One region of the Terrabacter sp. NPDC080008 genome, then DNA from elsewhere that is predicted to be linked to it. Evidence: predicted binding sites of a transcription regulator. Region 1 holds the regulator's gene; the other holds the start of a gene.
The links. Region 1 encodes LexA, which represses DNA repair genes until DNA is damaged. Its sites were predicted from a motif close to TCGAACANNTGTTCGA; they were not measured.

Region 1 (18,523 bases):
TCGCCGTGGGGTGCGCCTTCCTGGTGCGCGTGCTGTGGGCCGAACGGTCGGCCGCCGCGGCGCAGACCGCGACGGGCGCTGCACCAACCGTCCAGGTCGTCGGCGGCACGGCGGCTGCGGCGAGAGTGCCAACTGCTGCGGCGGGCGCGGCGGGGGCGACCGCGTCCCAGTCCGCGGCCTCTGCCGGCGATCCGCGGGGTGTGGCCGGCGCACCGGGCGCCCCTGTCGGATCGGGTGCCACGGTCGTCGGGGGTGGGGAGGGTCCTGTCGTGGTCCATGTCGTGGGGCAGGTGAACCGACCGGGCGTGGTCCAGCTGCGGCAGGGTGCGCGTGTGGCCGATGCCATCACGGCGGCTGGTGGCACCCTGCGCGGAGCGGACCTCTCAGCTCTCAATCTCGCCCGGCTGGTCCAGGACGGCGAGCAGATCCGGGTGCCGAGACCCGGAGAAGCGCCCGTGGCGGCCGCCGGCGTGCCCGCCGGCGGCGGCACCGGGTCGGGCGGTGCATCAGGACCCGGCGGAACCGCAGGAGCCCCGGGGTCATCCGCCCTGGTCAGCCTCAACTCTGCCGATGTCGCAGCCCTCGACACGCTCCCGGGGGTCGGCCCTGTCCTGGCGCAGCGGATCGTCGACTGGCGCACCGAGCACGGCCGGTTCACCTCGATCGACGAGCTCGGTGAGGTGAGCGGGATCGGCGACAAGATGCTGGCGCAGCTCAGGCCGAAGGTGACGCTGTGACCCATCGGTCGGGCGAGGCGCCGGAACGAGAGCAGGCACCGCGAGGTCCCTCTCTCATCGTCCTGACCGGTCGGGAGACTCTCCGGAGGGTCCGGCCGCGGACGCCGCGGCGGCTGGACCTGCGGCTGCTGATTCCGGTCGTGCTCGCCTGGCCCGTCCTGGCCTTCGTCGGGCTGGTGGCTCCCATCGGCATGGTGGCGGGTGGCGCCTCCGTGGCGCTCGCGGCCGCAGTGCTCGCCGCGCGCCCTGACCGCCGCGCCGGGCTCGCCGGTGCGGACCGTCTGCGCGCGGTCGCGACGGCGTGCGCCGTGCTGGCCCTGTTGCTCGGGGCTGCCGCGGGGCACCGCGCCGTCCGTGGAGCCGGGCCGGTGGCCGACCTGGGAACGCAGCGGGCCGTGGTCACGGTGCAGGCTGTCGTCGCCGCCGAGCCGCGACTGGTGCAAGGCGGTGGTCATGGCAGCGAGGACGACCCGAGCCCAGGGCGACGGGTGTCGGTCGTGCGGCTCGACGTGTCCCAGGTGGTCGCTCGTGGCCGCACCACCGCGGTGACGAGCCCCGTGCTGGTCATCGGACAGGGCCCGCAGTGGGCGGGCCTGCACTGGCGCGACGAGATCGAGGCGGTGGTGCGTCTGGCGCCTGCAGAACCGGGCGACGACGTCGTCGCCACCGCAACGCCCAAAGGGGATGTGCGCATCGTCGCTGCACCCGGTGCGGTGTTCGAAGCGGCCGATGCCGTCCGCTCCCGGCTCCGCGCCGCCACTGCCGGCCTGTGGCCCGACGCGAGCGGGCTGGTGCCGGCGCTGGTCGTCGGCGACACGTCGAGCACCCCTGCTGATCTCACGGCGGCGATGCTCCAGACGGGACTGAGCCACCTGAGCGCCGTCTCGGGCAGCAACGTGACCTTCGTCCTCGCTGCCGTGATGTGGTTGTGCAGCCTCCTGGGGCTCTCCCGACGGTGGAGACCGGCCGTGGCGGCCGTGGCCCTGCTCGCCTTCGTGGTGCTGGCCCGCCCGGAGCCGAGCGTCGTCCGGGCTGCCGTGATGGGCCTCGTGGGCCTGCTCGCGCTGTCCACCTCGCGACGGCGAGCCGGCGTCCCGGCGCTCGCCGCCGCCATCGTGGTGCTGCTCGTGTGGGATCCCTGGCTCTCCAGGTCCTACGGCTTCGCGCTCTCGAGCGTCGCGACCCTGGGCCTGCTCGTCCTCGCGGCTCCCTGGGGGAGGGCCATCGCCCGCCGGCTTCCCCGACCGCTCAAGCCCTTCGGGCCGGTGCTGGCCATCCCGATCGCGGCGCAGGTGGTGTGTGCCCCGGTCGTCGTCCCCCTCCAGGGCAGCGTCTCGATCGTGGCGGTGCTCGCCAACCTCCTCGCCGCCCCGTTCGTGGCGCCCACGACCATCGTGGGCGTCGCCGTCGGGCTCGTGTCGGTGGTCTGGGTCACCGGGGCCAGCTGGCTCGCCTGGGGTGCGGCGCTCCCGGCCCAGGCCATCGCGGTCGTGGCGCGGTGGTGCGCCGCGCTCCCGCTGGGGAGCATCGACTGGGGTGACTCGGCGGCAGCCGCAGTCCTCCTCGCCGTGCTGACGGCCGCAGCTGTCCTCACCGCCCCGTGGGTCTGGCACCGGACCCGGCAACGGCCCACAGTGGCTGTCGCGGTCGTCGTGCTCGCCTCGGGTCTGGGCGCCCCGACGGCGGTGGTCGCTTGGCCCCCGCCCGGCTGGGCGCTCATCGCCTGTGACGTCGGGCAGGGCGACGGACTGGTCGCCGACAACGGCGCCGGGCACGTCGTCGTGGTCGACACCGGGCCGGACCCGGAGCCGATGCGGGCCTGCCTCGACCGGATCGGGGTCACGGCCGTGGACCTCCTCGTGCTCACGCACTACCACGCAGACCACGTCGGAGGGCTATCCGCGGTCCTTGAGCGCCCGGTCGCCGAGATCCGCGCCTCCCCGGTGCTCGAGCCGCCGGCCGAGGCCGCTCACGTGTCGAAGCTCGCGGCGGCTGCACACGTCCCCCTCGGCGAGCTGAGGGCCGGCGAAGGGCTCACCGTAGGCGGCATCAGCGCGGACGTGTGGTGGCCGGCTCGCCGCATCGAGGCCGGCTCGGTGCCCAACAACGGGTCTGTCGTCATGACCATGCACATCCGGGGCCTGACCGTGCTGCTCGCCGGAGACATCGAGCGGGAGGCCGCCGGACAGGTGCTCCACGAGACGCAGCTGGACCCGGGACGCTGGGGGAGCGTCGACGTGCTCAAGGTTGCCCACCACGGGTCGAGCAACCGCGACGACCGCCTGCTCGACCGCGTCGACGGGCGCCTTGCCCTCATCAGCGTCGGTCAGGACAACGACTACGGGCACCCCGCGCCGGCGACGATGAAGGCCTTGCACGACAGGGGATTCGAGGTGCACCGGACCGACCTCGAGGGCGACGTCGCCGTCGTGGCCGACAATGGCGACGTCCGGGCGGTCTCCAGGTGAGCGGCGAGCGTGTCGCTGGACGGTTGCCCGGCTCGCGCCTTGGGAGATGGCCCTGCCGTCAGGCGGGGTTGGCCGGTTCGGACGGGTCCACCGGAGCGTCCTCGGGCCCGGCCGGCGCGCGCCGTACCACGTCGTCGTCCCCGCCCTGTGGGCCGTCGCCATCAGGCACCTCGTCCTCGTGGCCGCTGCCGTCAGCGGCGAGCTGGAAGTCGGAGAAGTCGAAGCCGGGCGAGACGAGACAGCTGACCAGGGCGTCGGTGGCGACGGGCACGGTCCGCTGCCACACGCGCGCCGGCACGACGGCCTGGGCCACCTCGCCGCCCGACAGGTCGGGCCCGAGCCTCACCTGTGTCGTCTCGCCGGGGGCCGGACCGTCGCCGCCGAGCTCGAGCGTGACGGAGCCGTGGTGGGCGAGCCACACCTCGTCGGAGGACACCCGGTGCCACGCGGACGACTCACCGGCCGGCAGGAGGAAGAGGACGAGGGTGGCCGTCGCACGCTGCCGCCCGTCCGGGAGCGTGACCGTCTCGGGTGCCACCCACGTCTGGCGATACCACCCGCCCTCGGGATGGGGCTGCAGGTCCAGCAGGTCGGCGAGAGCGGGGCGCATGCGCCCATCATCGCCGACGTGCTCGAAGCCTTTTCAGCCGCGCACGTGGCGGTCGGCCGGCTTCGGCGGCCACGGGAAGAACCCGCTCGTGCGCCGCACGTAGTCGGCGTAGGCGGGGCGGCGGTCGCCGATGTCCTTCTCGAGCAGCTTCTTGCCGGTGCCCGCATAGAGGTTCCACACCATGGCCGCGGGGGAGAGCACCGTCAGCACACCCGGCCAGGCGCTGGCGGCGACGAGGAAGAGACCGGTCCAGACGCACGCGTCGCCGAAGTAGTTCGGGTGCCGCGTGTACCTCCACAGCCCGGTGTCGAGCACTTGGCCCCGGTTGGATTCGTCACTCCGAAATCGCGCGAGCTGCAGGTCGCCGACCGCCTCGAAGAAGAGCCCGACGGCCCATACCGCGACACCGACCCACAGCACCCACGCCAGGCCGCCGTCGACGAACATCGCGACCTGCACAGGCAGCGACACGAACCACATGATCAGACCCTGCGGCAGGTAGATGTGCAGCAGCGCGTACCGGTCCGGGCCGCCGTCGGCGCGGGCGAGCATCGCCTCGTATCGCGGATCCTCGCCCTTGCCGCGGGACCGGCTCCAGATGTGCGTGGCCAGCCGCAGCCCCCACAGCGCCGTCAGCACGAGCGCGAGCCACCGGCGCAGCCCGTCGCCGTGTCCCGCGCTCGTGACGACCGCGACGACGGCAATCGCGACGAAGCCCAGTCCCCACGTCACGTCGATGACGGCATGCCGACCGGCGCGGAGCGCCACGACGAAGGTAACGGCGAGGACGACCACCACGGTGACGGCGGTCAGCCCCAGCGTGCGGCCGAAGCCGCCACCGTCGAACCCCGCTCCGGTCTGCGCGGTCTCGACCGCGGCAGCCGCGGCGAGGTGCGCGGGAAGGGACACGGAGGTCACGCAGTCACCAGGCCCGTAAGGCCGGCATACCGCTGCGGCCGTCGGCCGTCGGCTTGACGGCGAGGATCTGGTCGACGCCCATACGGCCCTCCTCGAACGCGAGGGCGCCCCCGACGAGGTAGAGCCGCCAGACCCGGCCCACCTCCTCGCCGACCATGGCGACGACCTTGTCCCAGTTGGCCTCGAAGGTGTCGTACCAGGCGCCGACCGTCCACACGTAGTGCTCGCGCATCGCGTGGACGTCGCGCACCTCGAGGCCTGCCTGCTCGATGAGGTCCACGGTCTCGCCGACGGGGCGCATATGCATGTCGGGCGCGATGAACGCCTCGATGAACGGGCCGCCGCCCGGCCGGGTCGTGCGCGACATCTGCTGGATCAGAGCCCGGCCGCCGGGCCGCAGGAGGCGGTGGATCTGGCCGGTGAACGTCGGGTAGTTCCGCTTGCCGACGTGCTCGCCCATCTCGATCGAGGAGATGGTGTCGAAGGGCCCGTCCGGCACCTCGCGGTAGTCCTGCAGGCGGATCTCGACCCGCCCCTCGAGGCCGCGTTCGCGGATCCGCTCGTCGATGAACGCCTTCTGCTCGCTGGAGATCGTGACGCCGACGACCTGGGCACCGTAGTGCTCGGCCGCGTGCAGCGACAGCGACCCCCAGCCGCAGCCGATGTCGAGGTGCCGGCCGCCGGGCTCGATGCCGAGCTTGCGGCAGACGAGGTCGAGCTTGTCGCGCTGCGCGTCCTCGACGGTGTAACCGGCCTCGCGGCTCGTCCAGTAGCCGCAGGAGTAGGCCATGTGCGGGTCGAGGATCAGCGAGTAGAAGTCGTTGGAGAGGTTGTAGTGGTGCTCGATGGCGCTGCGGTCGCGGCGCTTGGAGTGCAGCCGCCCGCGCAGCCGCGCCTGGGAGGCCGGCGGCTCGGGCGGGAGCCCGACGACCCCGAGGTCGAGGGCCGTCCGTATGCCGTCCGCAGCAGCCCCTGCGAGCGTTCGCGCCGAGGGGCGTCCTCCGCTCAGGCCACGGGCGCTGGCCCACACGCGGCGGAACCCGTCGAGCAGGTCGCCCTCGACGTCGAGCTCGCTGGTGACGTAGGCCTGGGCCAGGCCGAGCTCGCCGGGGTGCCGAACGAGACGGCGCAGGGCGTCCGGGTCCCGCAGCACCACGGTCGGCGCCTCCGCCGGCCCGGCGACGGACCCGTCCCAGGCCTTGAGCCGCACCGGCAGCCGGCCACCGAACAGGGGCTCCACAACCGCCGCGAGCCGGGGGGCGATGCCGGAGGGTGAGGACGTGATGGTGGGGGCGGCGGCGGGTGCCTCGGGGCGCTCGTCGGTCAGGGTCATCTCGGTGGCCTCTCGTTCGGGGTCGACTCGGGATGGTTCGGTGCCCGACTCGTTTCGGATGGGTGCACCGCGAGAGTGCCCTTCAGGGAGATACCCCGACAGCTGCCTCCCTCCGTCGGTCGCCGGCCGCGACCAGCCCGTCGTGTCCCAGCACGGCCGCCCCCACGCCGCCGAAGTACATGTGCGGACCCGGATAGGCATGGGAGGCAAGGCCGCTCGCCTCGACGGCCGCGGCGATCTCCTCCGACGGCTCGTGCTCGATCCGCGGGGTGCCGTCGTCGAGGAAGTGCACGTGCAGGCGGGGTGCGTCGATGGAGTGCTGCAGGTCCTCGCCGCGCAGCAGGCCCCTGCCGAGCACCTGCATCAGCGCCGTCGTGATCCGGTCGGCCCCGGGAGACCCGACCGCGAGAGCCCCGCCGGTCGCGCTGCGGCCGGTCGTCGGCGCCATGTTGGAGGCCAGCCGGGTGCCGGGTGGCACCGCGTGCAGCCCGAGCCGGTTGAGCTCCGGCTCGCCGAGGGCATTGTTGAGCAGGATGCCCGTCCCGGGGATCACCATGCCGGCGCCGTAGCCGGCGGACATCGTGATGGCACAGGCGTTCCCGTGCTCGTCGACGGCCGACACGTGCGCGGTCGAAGCCGAGGTGGGAAGCCCCGCCAGGCCGTGGCGCTCGACCGCCTCGAGCAGGGCGTGGCCGTCGGCGTCGAGGTCCGTGGAGCGGTCGTGGACCGAGAGGCGGTAGGCGAGCACCGTCCGCTGGATGTCGATGACCTCGGCCCAGGTCCAGTGCTCGTGGCGGGCCAGCTGCCCGAGCATCGCCGCGAGCATGGGGCCGCCGACCGACGGAGGCGGGTTGAGGGCCACCTGGAAGGAGCCCAGCGTCCGCAGGACTGGCGTGCGCACCACCGCTTCGTATGCCGTGAGGTCGGCTTGGGTGACGAGGCCGCCGTGCGCGGCCATGCACTCCGCGAGGACCCGGCCCACCGCCCCGGTGGTGAACAGTGAGGCGCCTTGTGCGGCAAGCAGATCGAGGATGTCGGCGAGGTCCGGGTTGAGGGCCGTCTCGCCGGGTTCGAGCGGGCCGCCGTCGGCGCCGGTGACGAGCGCGTGGGCCTCGGGATCCTCGCCGAAGAGGGAGTCGCGCACGAGCCCGAGGTAGAGGGCGGCGGAGGCGCCCGTGCGGTAGCCCTCTCTGCAGGCACGGGCGGCGGGCTCCACGAGCCGGCCCCAGGGAAGGCTGCCGAAGCGGTCCCTGGCGAGCGAGAGTGCCTGCACCGCACCGGAGTTGGCGACGGAGCCGTGGCCGGCGCCGATGGTGATGCCGCCGCCGTAGTCGGTGCTGACCTGGCGCACGCCCCGGCCGAACGCGGCCGGGTCGAGACCGCGTCCGGGCATCTCGACGTTGCCGTCGACGACGACCGGGTCGCCACCGGCGGGCCAGATGCTGACGAAGGCGCCGCCCATGAGGCTGACGATCCCCGGCTCGGTGCTCATCGCGGTGACCGCGGCGGCCACCGCGGCGTCCACGGCGTTGCCGCCCTCGGCAGCGGCTTCGAGCCCGGCGGCCAGGGCGCTGGGCCCGGGGGCAGCGACGGCGACGCGAGTCACGAGTCGGCTCTGCCGCTCGCGTGGTACTCGGCGTTGGGCACGAAGCCGAGGGCCGTCGAGACCCGGTTGGTGAGGTTGAACATGCCGACCACCTGGACGAGCTCGAGCACCTGGTGGTCGTCGAGCCCGACGGCGCGCAGCGGTTGAAGGTCGGCCTCGGTGACCTCGGCCGGGTGCAGCGTGAGCTTCTCGGCGTAGGAGGCCATCGCATACTCCCGCTCGGGCAGTCCCGCCTGGCGCCAGTTGGAGGCGACGAGGTCTGCCGTGACAGCCTCGCCGGTGTACTCACGGAGCGCGGCGCCGTGGCTGACCTCGCAGTACGTGCAGCGGTTGACGCTGCTGACCACGACGGCGAGCAGTTCGCGATCGGCGTTGCTCAGGTGTCCCTCCTTGTTGACGAGGAGGTTGAAGTAGCCCCACCAGGCGAGGAACTGCTCGCCGTTGAGGGCCTGTGCCCGGAAGACGTTGGGCACGAAGCCGAAGGCCTCCTGCGCCTTGTCCCACAGGCGGCTCACGCCCTCGGGGACGTCGTCGCGCCCGGGCACGGGCAGGTAGGAGATGCGGTCGCGGTCACCCATGGGCCCACCGTATGCCGGGTGGTGCCGGCGCGCTCGCGCGTGACGCGGCGGGTCGACCCCGCGACGTGGTCGAGCCGTCCGGCCCGGTGTCAGGCCGTGGCGCCGGCGAGCTCGGCGGGGGAAACCGTGGGGTCGGCGCCAGCCGCCTCGCAGAGGGCGTCGAGCGCTGCCGCCACAGCGGGCACGCGCTGGAGGTCGGGAGTGGTCACCGCGAGGATCTGGCGGCGCGAGGCGGGCGAGAGCGGCAGCATCGCCACCTGGTCGTGCTTGGCGGCGTTGAGGATCAGGTCGGGGACGAGGGCCACCCCCAGCCCGGCGGTGACGAGGCCGAGCTGCGCGACGTAGTCCTCCGTCTCGAAGGCGACGTTGGGGCGGAAGCCCGCCGTGTCGGCGAGGGACAGCAGGTGGCCGCGACAGCGGGGACAGCCGGCGATCCACTCCTCGCTCGCGAAGTCACCGAGGGTCGCGGCCTCGTCGTGGGCGTGCGGGTGGCCGCCGGGGACGACGAGGCGCACCTCGTCGTCCATGAGGCGCCGCGTGACCAGGAGCGACAGGTCCTCCTCGAGCTCGCCGAGCTCGGCGCCCTCGTAGGCGAAGGCGACGGCCACGTCGCAGTCGCCGTTGCGCAGCGCGGCCAGCGACTCGGGCGGCTCGGCCTCGGTGAAGGTGACGGTGATGTCGGGGTGGCGTGCCTTGAGGATTGCCAAGGTGCGCGGCACGAGCGTCGCCGACGAGCTCGGGAAGGCCTGAAGTCGGACCCGTCCGGCACGCAGCCCGGCGATAGCGGTGATCTCCTCCTCGGCGGCGTCGAGGGCCGCGAGCACGCCCACGGCGTGCCGGGCCAGCACCTGGCCGGCCTCGGTGAGGCGGACCTGGCGCCCGTAGCGCTCGACGAGGACGGTGCCGGTGCGCTGCTCGAGGCGGCGGACCATCTGCGAGATGGCCGGCTGGGTGAAGCCCAGGGCGTTGGCGGCGCTGGTGAAGCTTCCCTCGTCGGCAATGGCCTTCATGACCCGCAGGCCGGCAGCATCGATCATGCACAAAGCATAACGGACGATTATGGAAGTAGGGCGGTGCCGCGCTTTTCGACCCGGCCGGGGGCAGACGTAGGCTGACGACGTGCAGCAGCCGAACGGCATACCCCCGCAGTCGACCGCCGCGACGGGCACGACCCGGCTGTCCACGACCCGGACCCTCCCGCTCGAGACCCACGACCTCGGCACCTTCGAGGACCTCGTCGACCTCGTCAGTGGCGGCGGGGTCGTCGTGCTGTCGGGGGCCGGTCTCTCGACGGAGTCGGGCATCCCCGACTATCGCGGCCCGGACGGGACCCGGCGGGTCGAGCCCATGACGTACGGCGAGTTCGCTGGCTCCAGCGAGGCGCGGCGGCGGTACTGGGCGCGCAGCTACATCGGCTGGCAGCGGTTCAATGCGGCCGAACCCAACGAGGGCCACCGCGTCGTCACCGACCTGCAGCAGGGCGGCTACGTGGGACCGGTCATCACGCAGAACGTCGACGGCCTGCACCAGGCGGCCGGTGCCACCGACGTCGTCGAGCTGCACGGCTCGCTCGATCGCGCCGTGTGCCTCACCTGCGGGGAGTACACCTCGCGCATCGGGCTGCACGAGCGAATGACACAGGCGAACCCCGGGTTCATGGAGCGCTTCGCCGAGGCGGCCACGGCCGTGGGCTCGCAGTGGGGAGAGCAGGTGCGCCCCGACGGTGACATCGTCCTGGCCGACGCCCTCGTGGAGTCCTTCCACGCGCCCCGCTGCCTCGTGTGCGGCCGCGACACCGTCAAGCCGGACGTCGTCTTCTTCGGTGAGTCGGTGCCCAAGGCGCTCGTCGAGCGGTGCTTCAGCCTCGTCGAGGCCGCCGGTGCCGTGCTCGTGCTGGGATCGTCGCTCTCGGTGATGAGCGGCTACCGGTTCGTGCGCCGGGCGCACCAGAGGGACGTGCCCGTCGCGATCGTGACCCGCTCGGCGACCCGCGGCGACGGCGAGGCGACCCTGCGCCTGCACGCCCCGCTCGGCCCCACCCTCACCCGACTGCGCAACGGGCTGGGGCACTGAGGCGTGCGCCGGCCGATCCTCGCCCGGGTCACTCGGCGGTCGGGCCCGCGGCGCGCGCCTCGGGCCCGTGCGCATCGCGCAGGTCCCACAGCTCCTTGGTCTGCACGCCCCAGTACGTGCCGAACAAGGCGATGATGATCACCTCCGAGACGAGGACGAGGTGGTCGAGGCCGGCCACGCTCACGGCGGTGAGCACGGCGGTGCCCAGGGCCACGGCGAGGGCCACGGCGAGGGTGATGTAGATCCGCTTGTAGACGGAGCCGCGACCGTCGGCCCGGCCCTGGTGACGCTCGTCGACGCGCAGGGCACTGAGTACCATGACGGCGATCACGCCGGCGACCATGGTGGCGGCCGCGATCCCGTGGCTGAGGGCGATGAAGCGGTCGCGCAGGGCGAGGAAGAGGACCAGCTCACCGAGCACGACCGCACCGCAGGCGATGCTCACCACGACCGAGCGCACGGTGCGTCGGGCGCGCGCGGCCGCCCGGCCGGGACGCTGGAGCCAGGCGACGACACCAGCCGCGAGGACGGCGACGACGAGCAGCGACCAGATGTTGTTGCGCACGGCGGCGGCGATCTCGGGTGCCGTCTGGGTGTATGCGTTGGGCCCGCACCGCCCGTCGGGCTCGGTCGGGACCAGGGCCACGACGAAGGCCATCAGGCCCGAGAAGTTGAGCAGCACGTCCTCCTCCGCCGAGTGCCCCTTGTAGGCGATGAGGTTGGCGCCGAGGGCGCAGAGGGCCCCGACGAAGATGCCGCGGGCAGGGGTGTAGTAGTACGCGCTGATGGAACCCAGCCAGCAGGAGTGCCCGGTCTCCCACCACCACTGGTAGCCGACCGACAGCAGCAGCATGAGGAGCAGCCCGATCATCGCCCCCCGCAGGTAGCGGTAGGTGAGGACGACGTCGCGCGTGCGCTCGTGGGCCATCGGGCGGCCTGGTCCGCGTCGCAGCCGCTCAGATGCGGCGCAGCACCGCGGTGACCTTGCCGAGGATCGTGGCGTGGTCGCCGTCGATGGGGGAGAAGTCGGGGTTGTGCGGCATGAGCCACACGTGGCCGTCCTTGCGCTTGAACGTCTTGACGGTCGCCTCGTTGTCGAGCATCGCAGCGACGACGTCACCGTTGTCGGCGTGCTGCTGCTGGCGCACGACGACCCAGTCACCGTCGCAGATCGCGGCCTCGACCATGGAGTCGCCGGTGACCTTGAGGAGGAAGAGCTCGCCCTCGCCGACGAGCTGGCGCGGCAGCGGGAAGACGTCCTCGACGACCTGCTCCGCGGTGATGGGCACCCCGGCGGCGATCTGCCCGAGCACCGGCACGTACGAGGCCTGCGGTCGGGCATCGCCCGAGTCGGTCTCGGTGTCGTACTGGTCGCCGCCTGGGCGGGCCGGCTCGCCGGACCCCGCGCGGTAGCCGAGGTCCTCGGCCTTTGCGTCGGGGGAGACGACCTCGAGGGCGCGCGGACGGTTCGGGTCGCGGCGCAGGTAGCCCTTGGCCACGAGGGCGTTGAGCTGGTGGGAGACGCTCGAGGGACTGGCCAGGCCCACGGCGTCGCCGATCTCTCGCATGCTCGGCGGGTAGCCACGCCGGTCGACGGAGTTGCGGATGACCTCGAGCACGCGCCGCTGGCGGACGGTCAGGCCGTCCCCGTTCTCGCGGTCGGGGAGCTCGGTCACGCCCATGGTGTTCCCTTCGTCGGCTCTCGTTCAGACCGCGGCTGACTCCCCGGATGTCGCTGTGTCGGGACCAGTGTCAGTGGTGGCTGCTGAGGTGTCTGATGTGAGCACAGACTACGAGTTTCGAACACAGTTGCCAAACATGTGTTCGATGCGTGTCTCGACTTCGTCGCCGAGGCGTGCTAGAAATCGTACAGACGTTCTATCGAACACATGTTCGCCGGATCACGAGCAAGGGGAGGTCACCATGAGCGCCGTCGTCGTCGAGGACGTTCGTCAGGCCGGTGTCGAGCGGAAGGCCCGGCGTCACGTCGAGCAGGGTGTCGGGCGGGGTGTCGAGCGGCACCTCGTGCTCGTTCCAACCGGCCGGGATGCAGTCCTCGCCCGCCGTGCCGGTGGCCGTGCGGCCGACGCGGAGCGCGTCTGCGGCGCCGCACCCACGATGCGGCTGACGCGTTTCGGCCGCCTCGTGCGCACTGTGCTCGTCGCCGGCGTCATCGCCGTTCTCGGCGTCGGTCTCGCGGGCCAGCTCGCCTCGGCCAGTGGGGATGCCCGCACGATCACCGTGCACGCGGGCCAGACCCTGTCCGGCATCGCAGTTCGCGAGCTTCCCGAGCTGTCCGTCACCGACGGCGTCGTCGAGCTGCAGGTCGCCAACGGCCTGAGCACGTCACAGATCCACGCGGGGCAGCAGCTCGTCATCCCCGCCCACTGACGGGCGCACGCCCGTCCCCCAGATCGGCCGCGTTGGCTCCACCTCTGCGGCTGGCGACTGCGGCGCTTCGACCCCGCCGTGGCCGCCCCCGGACGCCGCATCCCCTGCAGGGGGTGCGGCGTTCCTGGATCAGGCCTCGTCGATGTCGTGACCGCTGGCGTGATTGCTCTTGGGAGGGTTGTCGTGGTCGGTGTCGTTGCTGGTGTACCTGTTGGGGTCGCCGTCGTGGTCCTCGCCGGGCAGCTCGAACCACACGTTCGTGCCCTGCCCCTCGACGCCGCTGATCCCGATCAGGCCGCCGTGGGCCTCGATGATCCGCCTGACGGTTGCGAGCCCGATGCCGCTGCCCTCGACGGAGCTCTTCGCGTCCGGTGCCCGGTGGAAGAGCCCGAACACCGTCTCGCGGTCCTGTTCGGCGATCCCGATGCCGTTGTCGCGGACCTGGATGCGCCAGGACCCGCCCCGGCGTTCGGCGCTCACGTCGACGACCGGCGCGGCGTCCGGGCGGGCGTACTTGACGGCGTTCGAGACGAGGTTGAGCAGGACCGAGTACAGCTGTTGCCGGTCCACGGACACGGTCGGCAACCGGCCCGCACTCACGGTCGCCCCTGCGCTGCCCAGCGTCGGCGCGAGGTCCTCGAGCACCGAGGCGAGCACGTCGCCGAGATCCGTCGGGCTGCGCTGCAGCTGAGCGCCCACCAGTGCATACGCGAGCATCTGGTCGATCATCCCGGCCATCCGGGTGGCGGCACGGTGCGCCGTCGTCACCAGGCGCTGGGCCCACTTGTCGTCCTTGACCGAGTCCTCCTGCCCGAGCAGCTCGGTGCTGGCCATGATGGCGGTCAGGGGCGTCCGCAGGTCGTGGCTCACCTGGCCGGTGAAGACGGACAGCGCCTCGTTCGACCGGTGCAGCTCCTGCTGGGTGCGGGTCAGCGCCTCGAGCGAGCTCTCCAGGCGCCTGGTGCGCAGCCGCAGCTCAAGCACGTCCACGACCCGCTCGGCCACCGTGCCCAGCGCCTGCTCCTGCTCTGCATCGAGCTGGCGCGGATGCGAGTCGAAGACGCAGAGGCGTCCGATCGCCACTCCGTCCGGGGTCACGAGCGGCGCCGAGGCGTAGAAGCGGACGTCCCCGAGCCGTCCGGTGACGAAGGGGTTGTGGCGGAAGCGCTCGTCCAGTCGTGCATCGGGCACGACGACCCGGGCGGTGTGCTCGAGCACGGCCGCGCACATCGAGTCCTCACGGGTGCAGATCGAGGCGTCGAACCCCAGTGTGGCCACCTGGTGCTGGTGGGTCGCGCTGATGAGGTTGATCGCGGCTCGGGGCGCTCGACACACCTGTGCGGCGATCTCCACGAGCGCCTGCAGCTCCTTCTGGGGCGCGTTGCCGAGCACGTCGTAGTCCCGCAGCGCTGCCTCTCGACGCTGCCAGGAGCCGGCCGGCGGGTGCTTTGTCCGGGTCGTCACGGAAGGAAGCCTCGGACATCAGCGCTGCAGGGGCAAGCACCGGGCAGGTGCGAGCGTGCGGCGCGAGACGGCATACGTCCTCGGCTGCTCCGCAGCGATGCCCGGAGGCCGCACATGGGGGAGTGGTGGGCGCCCGGGGCCCCCAGATGTAGGGGTGGCGCGCGCCCGACACGCCGTCCGGAAAGAGAGCTCCACGGCGTTTGTGCAGGTCAGCGGCGCGACACGCGGGCACTTCGGCGATCTGCTTGCGGTGCAGGTCACAGCGCGCCTACAGTTACCCCAACATCTAGTAGTTACACAGATGTAAGACGTCCACATGTAGTCCCCAACTCGATGGGGGTTACGCACAGGTCATCCCCAACGTCGTCCCCAGGTCGTCCCCAGGCGTCACCGGTTCCACGAACTCCGGTGCAGCCCATGGACACCTGTGGGGAATCGTGCCGGATGGGTGGGCGTTCCGCGAACGTCCGAGCTGGGGAGAGGGAGGTGGCCAGGCGTGCACTGCCCGTTCTGCCGCCACACCGACTCGCGGGTCATCGACTCGCGAACGACCGACGACGGGGCCTGCATCCGTCGCCGTCGTCAGTGTCCCCAGTGCAGCCGCCGCTTCACCACGCTCGAGACCTCGAGTCTCAACGTGATCAAGCGGTCGGGTGCCTCCGAGCCGTTCAGTCGGTCCAAGGTGCTCTCCGGCGTGCGCAAGGCATGCCAGGGACGGCCCGTCAGCGAGGACGACCTGGCCCTTCTCGCCCAGAAGGTCGAGGAGGCGATCCGGTCGCAGGGCAACGCCGAGATCGAGGCGCACGAGGTCGGCATGGCCGTCCTGGAGCCGCTCCGAGAGCTCGACGAGGTCGCCTACCTCAGGTTCGCCAGCGTCTACCAGGCGTGGGAGAGCCTCGAGGACTTCGAGGGAGCCATCGCGCTCCTGCGAGCCGAGCGTGCCGCCCTGGGGGAGGAGCCCGCAGCTCCCTCGCAGGTCGACGGGCTCGGCGCCCAGCGGTAACACCCTCCACCCAGCCTCAAACCCTCGGCGCCATCGGCGCTCCAACGCCCACCGGGGCGCCCGAGCACTGTCGGTGCTCCACGCAAGACTCATTCCCAGCAGCAGATTCGGTCAGGGAGGCCGCACGACATGACGGAGATCGGTAACCGCAGCTCACGCTCGAAGGCTGGCGCCAAGGGCGTCAAGATCGAGCGCATCTACACCACGCCCGGCGTCCACCCGTACGACGAGGTGACGTGGGAGAAGCGCGACGTCGTCCAGCAGAACTGGAAGACGGGGGAGACGATCTTCGAGCAGCGCGGCGTCGAGTTCCCCGACTTCTGGTCGGTCAACGCCAGCACGATCGTGACCACGAAGTACTTCCGTGGCGCCGTGGGCACGGCCGCCCGCGAGACCTCGCTCAAGCAGCTCATCGACCGCGTCGTGCTGACCTACGTCGCCGCCGGCAAGAGCAACGGCTACTTCGCCTCGCCCGAGGACGCCGAGATCTTCGAGCACGAGCTCACCCACGCCCTGCTGCACCAGGTCTTCTCGTTCAACTCGCCCGTGTGGTTCAACGTCGGGACCAAGAGCCCGCAGCAGGTCTCCGCCTGCTTCATCCTCTCCGTCGACGACTCGATGGACTCGATCCTCAACTGGTACAAGGAGGAGGGAAAGATCTTCCAGGGCGGCTCCGGCGCCGGCCTCAACCTCTCCCGCATCCGCTCCTCCAAGGAGCTGCTCTCCTCCGGCGGCACGGCCTCGGGTCCCGTCTCCTTCATGCGCGGCGCCGACGCGTCGGCCGGCACGATCAAGTCCGGTGGTGCCACCCGTCGCGCCGCCAAGATGGTCGTGCTCGACGTCGACCACCCCGACATCGAGGAGTTCGTCGAGACCAAGGCGCGCGAGGAGGACAAGATCCGTGCGCTGCGCGACGCCGGCTTCGACATGGACCTCGGCGGCAAGGACATCGTCTCCGTCCAGTACCAGAACGCCAACAACTCGGTCCGCGTCAACGACGAGTTCATGAAGGCGGTCGAGGACGGCACGAAGTTCGGCCTGCGCTCGCGGCTCGACGGCTCCGTCATCGAGGAGGTCGACGCCCGCGACCTCTTCAGCAAGATCGCCAAGGCCGCCTGGGAGTGCGCCGACCCCGGCATCCAGTACGACGACACGATCAACGCCTGGCACACCAACCCGGAGACGGGCCGCATCACGGCCTCCAACCCGTGCTCCGAGTACATGTCGCTCGACAACTCCTCGTGCAACCTCGCCTCGCTCAACCTGCTGAAGTTCCTGCGCGACGACGACACGTTCGACGCCGTCACCTTCCAGAAGGTCGTCGAGCTCGTCATCACGGCGATGGACATCTCCATCTGCTTCGCGGACTTCCCGACGGAGCCGATCGGCGAGACCACGCGCAACTACCGCCAGCTCGGCATCGGCTACGCCAACCTCGGCGCGCTGCTCATGGCCACCGGCCACGGCTACGACTCCGAGGGTGGCCGCTCGCTCGCTGCCGCCATCACCTCGCTGCTGACGGGCGCCGCCTACAAGCGCTCCGCCGAGATGGCCGGTGTCGTCGGCGCCTACGCCGGCTACGCCCGCAACGCCGAGGCACACAAGCGCGTCATGCGCAAGCACCAGGCGGCCAACGACAACATCAAGACCCTCGACGCGATGGACTCCGACGTCCACAAGCTCGCGACGAAGGCGTGGGACGACGTCGTCAAGCTCGGTGAGAAGCACGGCTACCGCAACGCCCAGGCGTCGGTGCTGGCCCCCACCGGCACCATCGGCTTCATGATGGACTGCGACACGACCGGCATCGAGCCTGACTTCTCGCTCGTGAAGTTCAAGAAGCTCGTCGGCGGCGGCTCGATGCAGATCGTCAACCTCACGATCCCGCGGGCCCTGAAGAAGCTCGGCTACCAGCAGGAGTCGATCGAGGCCATCGTCGAGTACATCGCCGACAAGGGCCACGTCGTCGACGCGCCCGGCCTCAAGCCCGAGCACTACGAGGTCTTCGACACCGCGATGGGCCAGCGCGCCATCTCCCCGATGGGCCACGTGCGCATGATGGCCGCGACCCAGCCGTTCCTCTCCGGCGCCATCTCCAAGACGGTCAACCTGCCCGAGACGGCCACGGTCGAGGAGATCGAGGACGTCTACATGCAGGGCTGGAAGCTCGGCATCAAGGCCCTGGCGGTCTACCGCGACAACTGCAAGGTGGGCCAGCCCCTGTCCGACGGTGGCTCGACTGCCAAGGACAACAAGGCCGCCGCGGACGCTGCTGCCGCAGAGGTCAAGGTCGAGAAGGTCATCGAGTACCGCCCGGTGCGTCGCCGCCTGCCCAAGCGCCGCTCGTCCCAGACGACGTCGTTCGCCGTCGGTGGCGCCGAGGGCTACCTCACGGCCGGCACCTACGACGACCAGCAGCTCGGCGAGATCTTCCTCAAGTTCGGCAAGCAGGGCTCGACGCTCGCCGGCGTGATGGACGCCTTCTCGATCGCCGTGTCCATCGGCCTGCAGTACGGCGTGCCGCTCGAGACGTTCGTGGAGAAGTTCACGAACCTGCGCTTCGAGCCCGCCGGCCTGACCGACGACCCCGACGTCCGCATGGCGCAGTCGATCATGGACTACGTCTTCCGGCGCCTGGCTCTGGACTACCTCGACTTCGACACCCGTTCGTTCATGGGCATCCACACGGCTGCCGAGCGGGCCCGCCAGGTCGAGACCGGCTCCTACGAGGCCGTCGAGTCCGACGAGTCGGACGAGGACCTCGAGGAGGAGCTCGAGTCGCTGCAGCAGTCGGCCCCCGTGTCGAAGAAGGCTGAGCCCAAGGCCGACGAGACGTCCAAGACCGAGGTCCAGGGCGCTGCGGCCGAGGTCAAGTCGGGCGCCGGTGCCGCCTCGGTCCGTGAGGCCTCGGGTGACGTGCACAGCTCGGCCGAGCTGCTCGAGAAGTTCGGCGGCATCACGGCCGACGCGCCGATCTGCATGACCTGCGGCACCAAGATGCGTCCCGCCGGCTCCTGCTACGTCTGCGAGGGTTGCGGCAGTACCAGCGGCTGCAGCTGATCGCATCGGTGGCGGATGGCACGAGCGAGGCAGCGAGTGACATCCAACCGGCCAGCAGTCTTCCGGGCGACGCACTCGGGATGACCTGGCGCCGGTGATGAGGGCCCGACCCCACGAGGGGGTCGGGCCCTCGTCGTGTGCCCCGCTGCGATGGACCTAAGATGTTCTGTCAGAGAACAACCCTGCATCCCCGGTCTTTGGAAAGGCGTCATGCTGCTGGAACCGTCACGGCCCCGGGCCGTGCGTGAGCACCGGATGGCCGGCTGGTTCGCCGTCGGCACG
Region 2 (4,017 bases), on a different contig from region 1:
CAGCGTGTCCTCGAGGAGACCTCGCTCACCCCGATGGCGCACCTGACGTGCGTCGGGCACTCCGTCACCGAGCTGCGCGGCATCGTGGGGTCGTATGCCGCAGCCGGGGTCCGCAACATCCTCGCCCTGCGCGGCGACCCGCAGAGCGGTCTGGGCCAGCCGTGGGCGGCGCATCCAGAGGGTCTCGACCACGCCGAGGAGCTCGTCGCGCTCGTGCGTGGCCTCGGCGACTTCACCGTCGGGGTGGCGGCGTTCCCCGACGGCCACCCCGAGTCCCGCGACGTCGGCGAGGACGCGGAGACGCTGGTGCGCAAGGAACGGGCGGGCGCCGAGTTCGCGATCACCCAGATGGTCTTCGACGTGGACAACTACCTGCGCCTGCGCGACGAGCTCGCCCGGCGCGGTTCGAGGCTTCCCGTGGTGCCGGCGATCATGCCGATCACCAACGCCCGCCAGGTGGTCCGGATGGCGCAGCTGGCGGGGCAGCCCATGCCGAGCGCCGTGACCGACCGGCTCGACCGCCACGGCGACGACGAGGCGGCCGTGCGGGCCGAGGGCATGGCGATCGCGACGGAGTCGTCGCGCCGCCTGCTCGACGAGGGAGCGCCCGGCATCCACTTCATCACCATGAACCGCTCCTCGGCCACGCTCGAGGTCTACGGCAACCTCTGAGCGGGCGTCAGGACCGCGGCGGCGGCTCCTCGTCCTGCCCTGCTCGCCAGTGCCGCCACTCCCGGGCCAGCATCGCGTACTCGTAGCCGTCCACCCAGCCGAGCTCGGCATGCCAGGAGTCCTCGATGCCGTGGCGCTCGCGGCGCATCCCCGCCTTCTCCAGGACCCGTGCCGACGCGAGGTTGTCGGCGTTGCACCCGGCCGTCACCCGCCGCAGTCCGAGGCGGCCGAAGGCGCCGGCCAGCAGGCCCCGAGCGAGGTTCGTCGCCACGCCCCGGCCCGCGAACCGGGGGTCGACGATGTAGCCGATGACGCCCTCGGTGCCGGTGGGCATCCCCGGTTGGCCCATGCCGTCGACGACGTCGAGGAAGCCCATCGCGACGACGGACCCGTCGAGCTCGGCCACGCACGAGAAGTCGGTGGGGCTCTCGGGCACGGCCAGCCACTCGGTGCGGAACGCCTCGGGGTCGACGCTCGTCCGCAGCATCCACCGGTTGACGGCGGGGTCGTTGCGGAAGGTCAGCAGCTGCTCGACGTCGGTGGCGCCGGCCTCGCGCAGGAGCAGCGGACCGACCCGGAGCGGCCACGGCGTGGGAGTCGGGCTGGGAGTCACGCTGGCATCGTCGTCGGCGCTCGTCCACGTGCACAACCGGTTTGCGGCCGCCCGCCTGCGACGGTGGGGAACGGGACGGTGGGGAACGAGGCGGTGGGGAGCCTCATGCCTCCTGGTCGAAGGGCGCTTCGGGTCCGCCGTCGGTTCGCGCCCTCCGGCGACGCGGCGGACCACCGCGGGACGGAGGACGGCGTGGATCAGCAGATCCGGCAGGTCCGCGTCCTTGCCGACCGCTCGGGGCCGTGATGCCGACGCGCTCGCCCCAGGCGTCGTAGCGCCGCTTGTAGCGACGGATGCGGCCGGCCACCTTGTAGACGAGGAAGGCTCCGGCTGCAAGGAGCACGAGAGCGATGGAGGCCGCCCACCAGGGGTGGGCGATGGCGAGGGCAGTGACACCGGTGACGGTGACGTCCTCGGCGGTGCTGACGACGACGTTGCTCGCCGGCTCGGGGGAGGTGTTCACGGCAGCGCGGAGCCCGGCCTTGATGGTGTGCGAGACGAGTGCGGTGACGCCACCGGTGGCAGCGCCGATGGCAGCGTCGAGGCTCGCCGTCTCGTGGCCGATGAGGTAGCCGATGGTCGCGCCGACGGCCGGTCGGACGACGGTGTGGACCGAGTCCCAGACGGAGTCCACGTAGGGGATCTTGTCGGCGAGCATCTCCACGAGGAAGAGGATCGCGGCGCCGACGAGCACGTCGGTCCGCGCGAGGGCGTCCGGGATCTGGCTGATGCCGAAGACCCGGTCGGCGAGCCCGAGGACGAGCACGACGGCATACGCGTTGATGCCGCTGCCCCACCCGGTGGTGAAGGCGAGGGGGATGAGCTCGGCGCCCACGGCACTCCTTCGGGTCGCGCGCCGCCGTCGGTGCGCCGGTGCTGCTGTCGCCAGTGTGCCAAGGTCCGCGTGTCGGTGCACTGCTCGAGGGACGTGCAGGCACGGAGAACGGGCCCGGTCCGCGGGCGGACGGGACCCCTGCACCCCTCCGTTCGCGGACCGGACCCGCGAGGCCCACTCTGCCGGTCGGCGCCGACAGGGGGCCTGAGCACCACTACTCACGTGGGGTGGCCCGAGCCGGCGGGAGGTGCTGCGCAAAAGGGTCGGGGCACCCGGCGGGACTGCCTTGACAGGCTGTCGGCGGCAGGGGTTACGCTTTGAACATCGAACAAGTGTTCGAACGCCTTGCTCGGCCCGTGCCGAGTGGCGTCGGGACTGGTTCGAGCCGAGGCCGAGGTCTCGGGCAGGTCCAGTCAGGTTGTCAGTTTCAGTCGTCGGTTGGTGTCGGGCCGCCCGTGTGGGGCGCGGGTGGCCTGGGTCGTGATGTCCGGCCTCGACGTGTCCGAGGGAGACGTGTCGTGGTGCGTAGGTTCAGTGACTCCGTGCAGGTGAGGCTGCAGGAGCGTCAGCGGTGCAGGGTGGCCCAGCCCGCCGGCTCGGCCGGTGCGGTTGCGCCGGGCGGTTCGGCCGCCTCGGGAGGGGCGGAGCCCTTCGAGGGCGGGGTCGCCGGCCCGCCACCGGAGGCGTTCATCTGGCGTGGCCGGCTCTATGTCGTGCGCCAGGTGCTCGGCCAGTGGCGCGAGCGTCGCGCCTGGTGGCATGACGCGCTCGAGGCCGACGAGGAGCAGGTGCGTCCCGGCGAGACGCTCGTCGCCGCAGCGAGGGAGCAGCACGTCTGGCGCGTGGAGGCGAGCCCGGGGTGGTCGTTCGCACCAGGGGTCTACGACCTCGCGCACGACGAGTCCCCGCGGGGCGACCGGTGGTCGCTCGTGCGCGTCGCCGACTGACCAGCTGCACCGTCCAGAGGAGAGAAGGCCACCGTGACCGCCGCCCACTCGCACACCCCCGTCTCGGGTCCGTACGTCTCGCGCCCGTCCGTCTCGCAGCCGCCCATCTCGGTGGCCGTGCTCGACCTGCTCGCGCGAGCTCGCACGACGCTCGAGTCCGCCTGCCACACCAGTGACGCCTCCGAGCGCTACCGCGGCGCCCATCTCGGGGCGCTCCGCGCGGCTGCAGCCCTGGTGGCGGCCCGGACCGCCCCCACACCGCGTGCCCGTCCGCGCAGCGTCTGGCAGCTCCTCCCGGGTGTCGCGCCCGAGCTGGGGGAGTGGGCCGCCTTCTTCGCGGCGTGCTCGGCCCACCGGTCGGCCATCGACCGCGGTGAGCTCATCAGTGCGCGTGAGTCCGACGACCTGCTGCGCCAGGCCGAGATGTTCCTCGAGATCGTTCAGGACCTGCTCGGCATCCCGCTGACCGTCCCCCTGCCGCAGTCGATCACGCCCGTCTCGAGGAGCCGGGCGAGCGGGGCGTGAGACCGGCATGCCCACCACCAGCCCGCCCGTCAGCACCACGCCCATGAACACGACCATGAACTCGACCATGAACTCGACCATGAACTCGACCGTGGACACGACCCCGAACGCAGCCCCGACCACAGTGACGAACACGGTGACGAACCCGGCCCCGACCACGGGAAGGAGCGCCGCCCAGGGCCCGGGTGGCGCCGGCGGCGAGAGCTTCGTGCACCTGCACGTCGCCTCGGGCTACTCGATGCGCTACGGCACCGCCAAGCCGCGCGAGCTCGTCGAGCGGGCCGCCGCGTTCGGGCAGCCGGCCCTCGCCCTGACCGACCGCGACGGGCTCTACGGCGCAGTCAAGTTCGTGCGCGCGTGCATGGAGCACGACGTCGCCCCGATCCTCGGCGTCGACCTCGCCCTCGGGCCCGACCGGCCCGAAC

Region 2: a site for LexA is predicted at 2,445-2,460, ahead of AB0316_RS07580 (DUF6504 family protein). Genes of this name have one in related genera too.

Annotation. Positions count from the first base shown of each region.
Region 1 covers NZ_JBFBLC010000006.1:257,068-275,590, forward strand. Annotated here, with positions in the region: gene AB0316_RS17400 (ComEA family DNA-binding protein) at 1-737, shown strand, start outside; gene AB0316_RS17405 (ComEC/Rec2 family competence protein) at 878-3,205, shown strand; gene AB0316_RS17410 (cupin domain-containing protein) at 3,264-3,815, opposite strand; gene AB0316_RS17415 (DUF1295 domain-containing protein) at 3,849-4,733, opposite strand; gene AB0316_RS17420 (cyclopropane-fatty-acyl-phospholipid synthase family protein) at 4,738-6,066, opposite strand; gene AB0316_RS17425 (gamma-glutamyltransferase) at 6,149-7,672, opposite strand; gene AB0316_RS17430 (peroxidase-related enzyme) at 7,669-8,250, opposite strand; gene AB0316_RS17435 (LysR family transcriptional regulator) at 8,340-9,287, opposite strand; gene AB0316_RS17440 (Sir2 family NAD-dependent protein deacetylase) at 9,370-10,323, shown strand; gene AB0316_RS17445 (hypothetical protein) at 10,352-11,251, opposite strand; gene lexA (transcriptional repressor LexA) at 11,280-12,005, opposite strand; gene AB0316_RS17455 (LysM peptidoglycan-binding domain-containing protein) at 12,247-12,714, shown strand; gene AB0316_RS17460 (GAF domain-containing sensor histidine kinase) at 12,844-14,178, opposite strand; gene nrdR (transcriptional regulator NrdR) at 14,675-15,181, shown strand; gene AB0316_RS17470 (vitamin B12-dependent ribonucleotide reductase) at 15,311-18,241, shown strand; gene AB0316_RS17475 (MFS transporter) at 18,452-18,523, shown strand, end outside.
Region 2 covers NZ_JBFBLC010000002.1:344,820-348,836, forward strand. Annotated here, with positions in the region: gene metF (methylenetetrahydrofolate reductase [NAD(P)H]) at 1-672, shown strand, start outside; gene AB0316_RS07570 (GNAT family protein) at 680-1,285, opposite strand; gene AB0316_RS07575 (DUF4126 domain-containing protein) at 1,389-2,120, opposite strand; gene AB0316_RS07580 (DUF6504 family protein) at 2,642-3,067, shown strand; gene AB0316_RS07585 (SAV_6107 family HEPN domain-containing protein) at 3,101-3,592, shown strand; gene dnaE (DNA polymerase III subunit alpha) at 3,600-4,017, shown strand, end outside.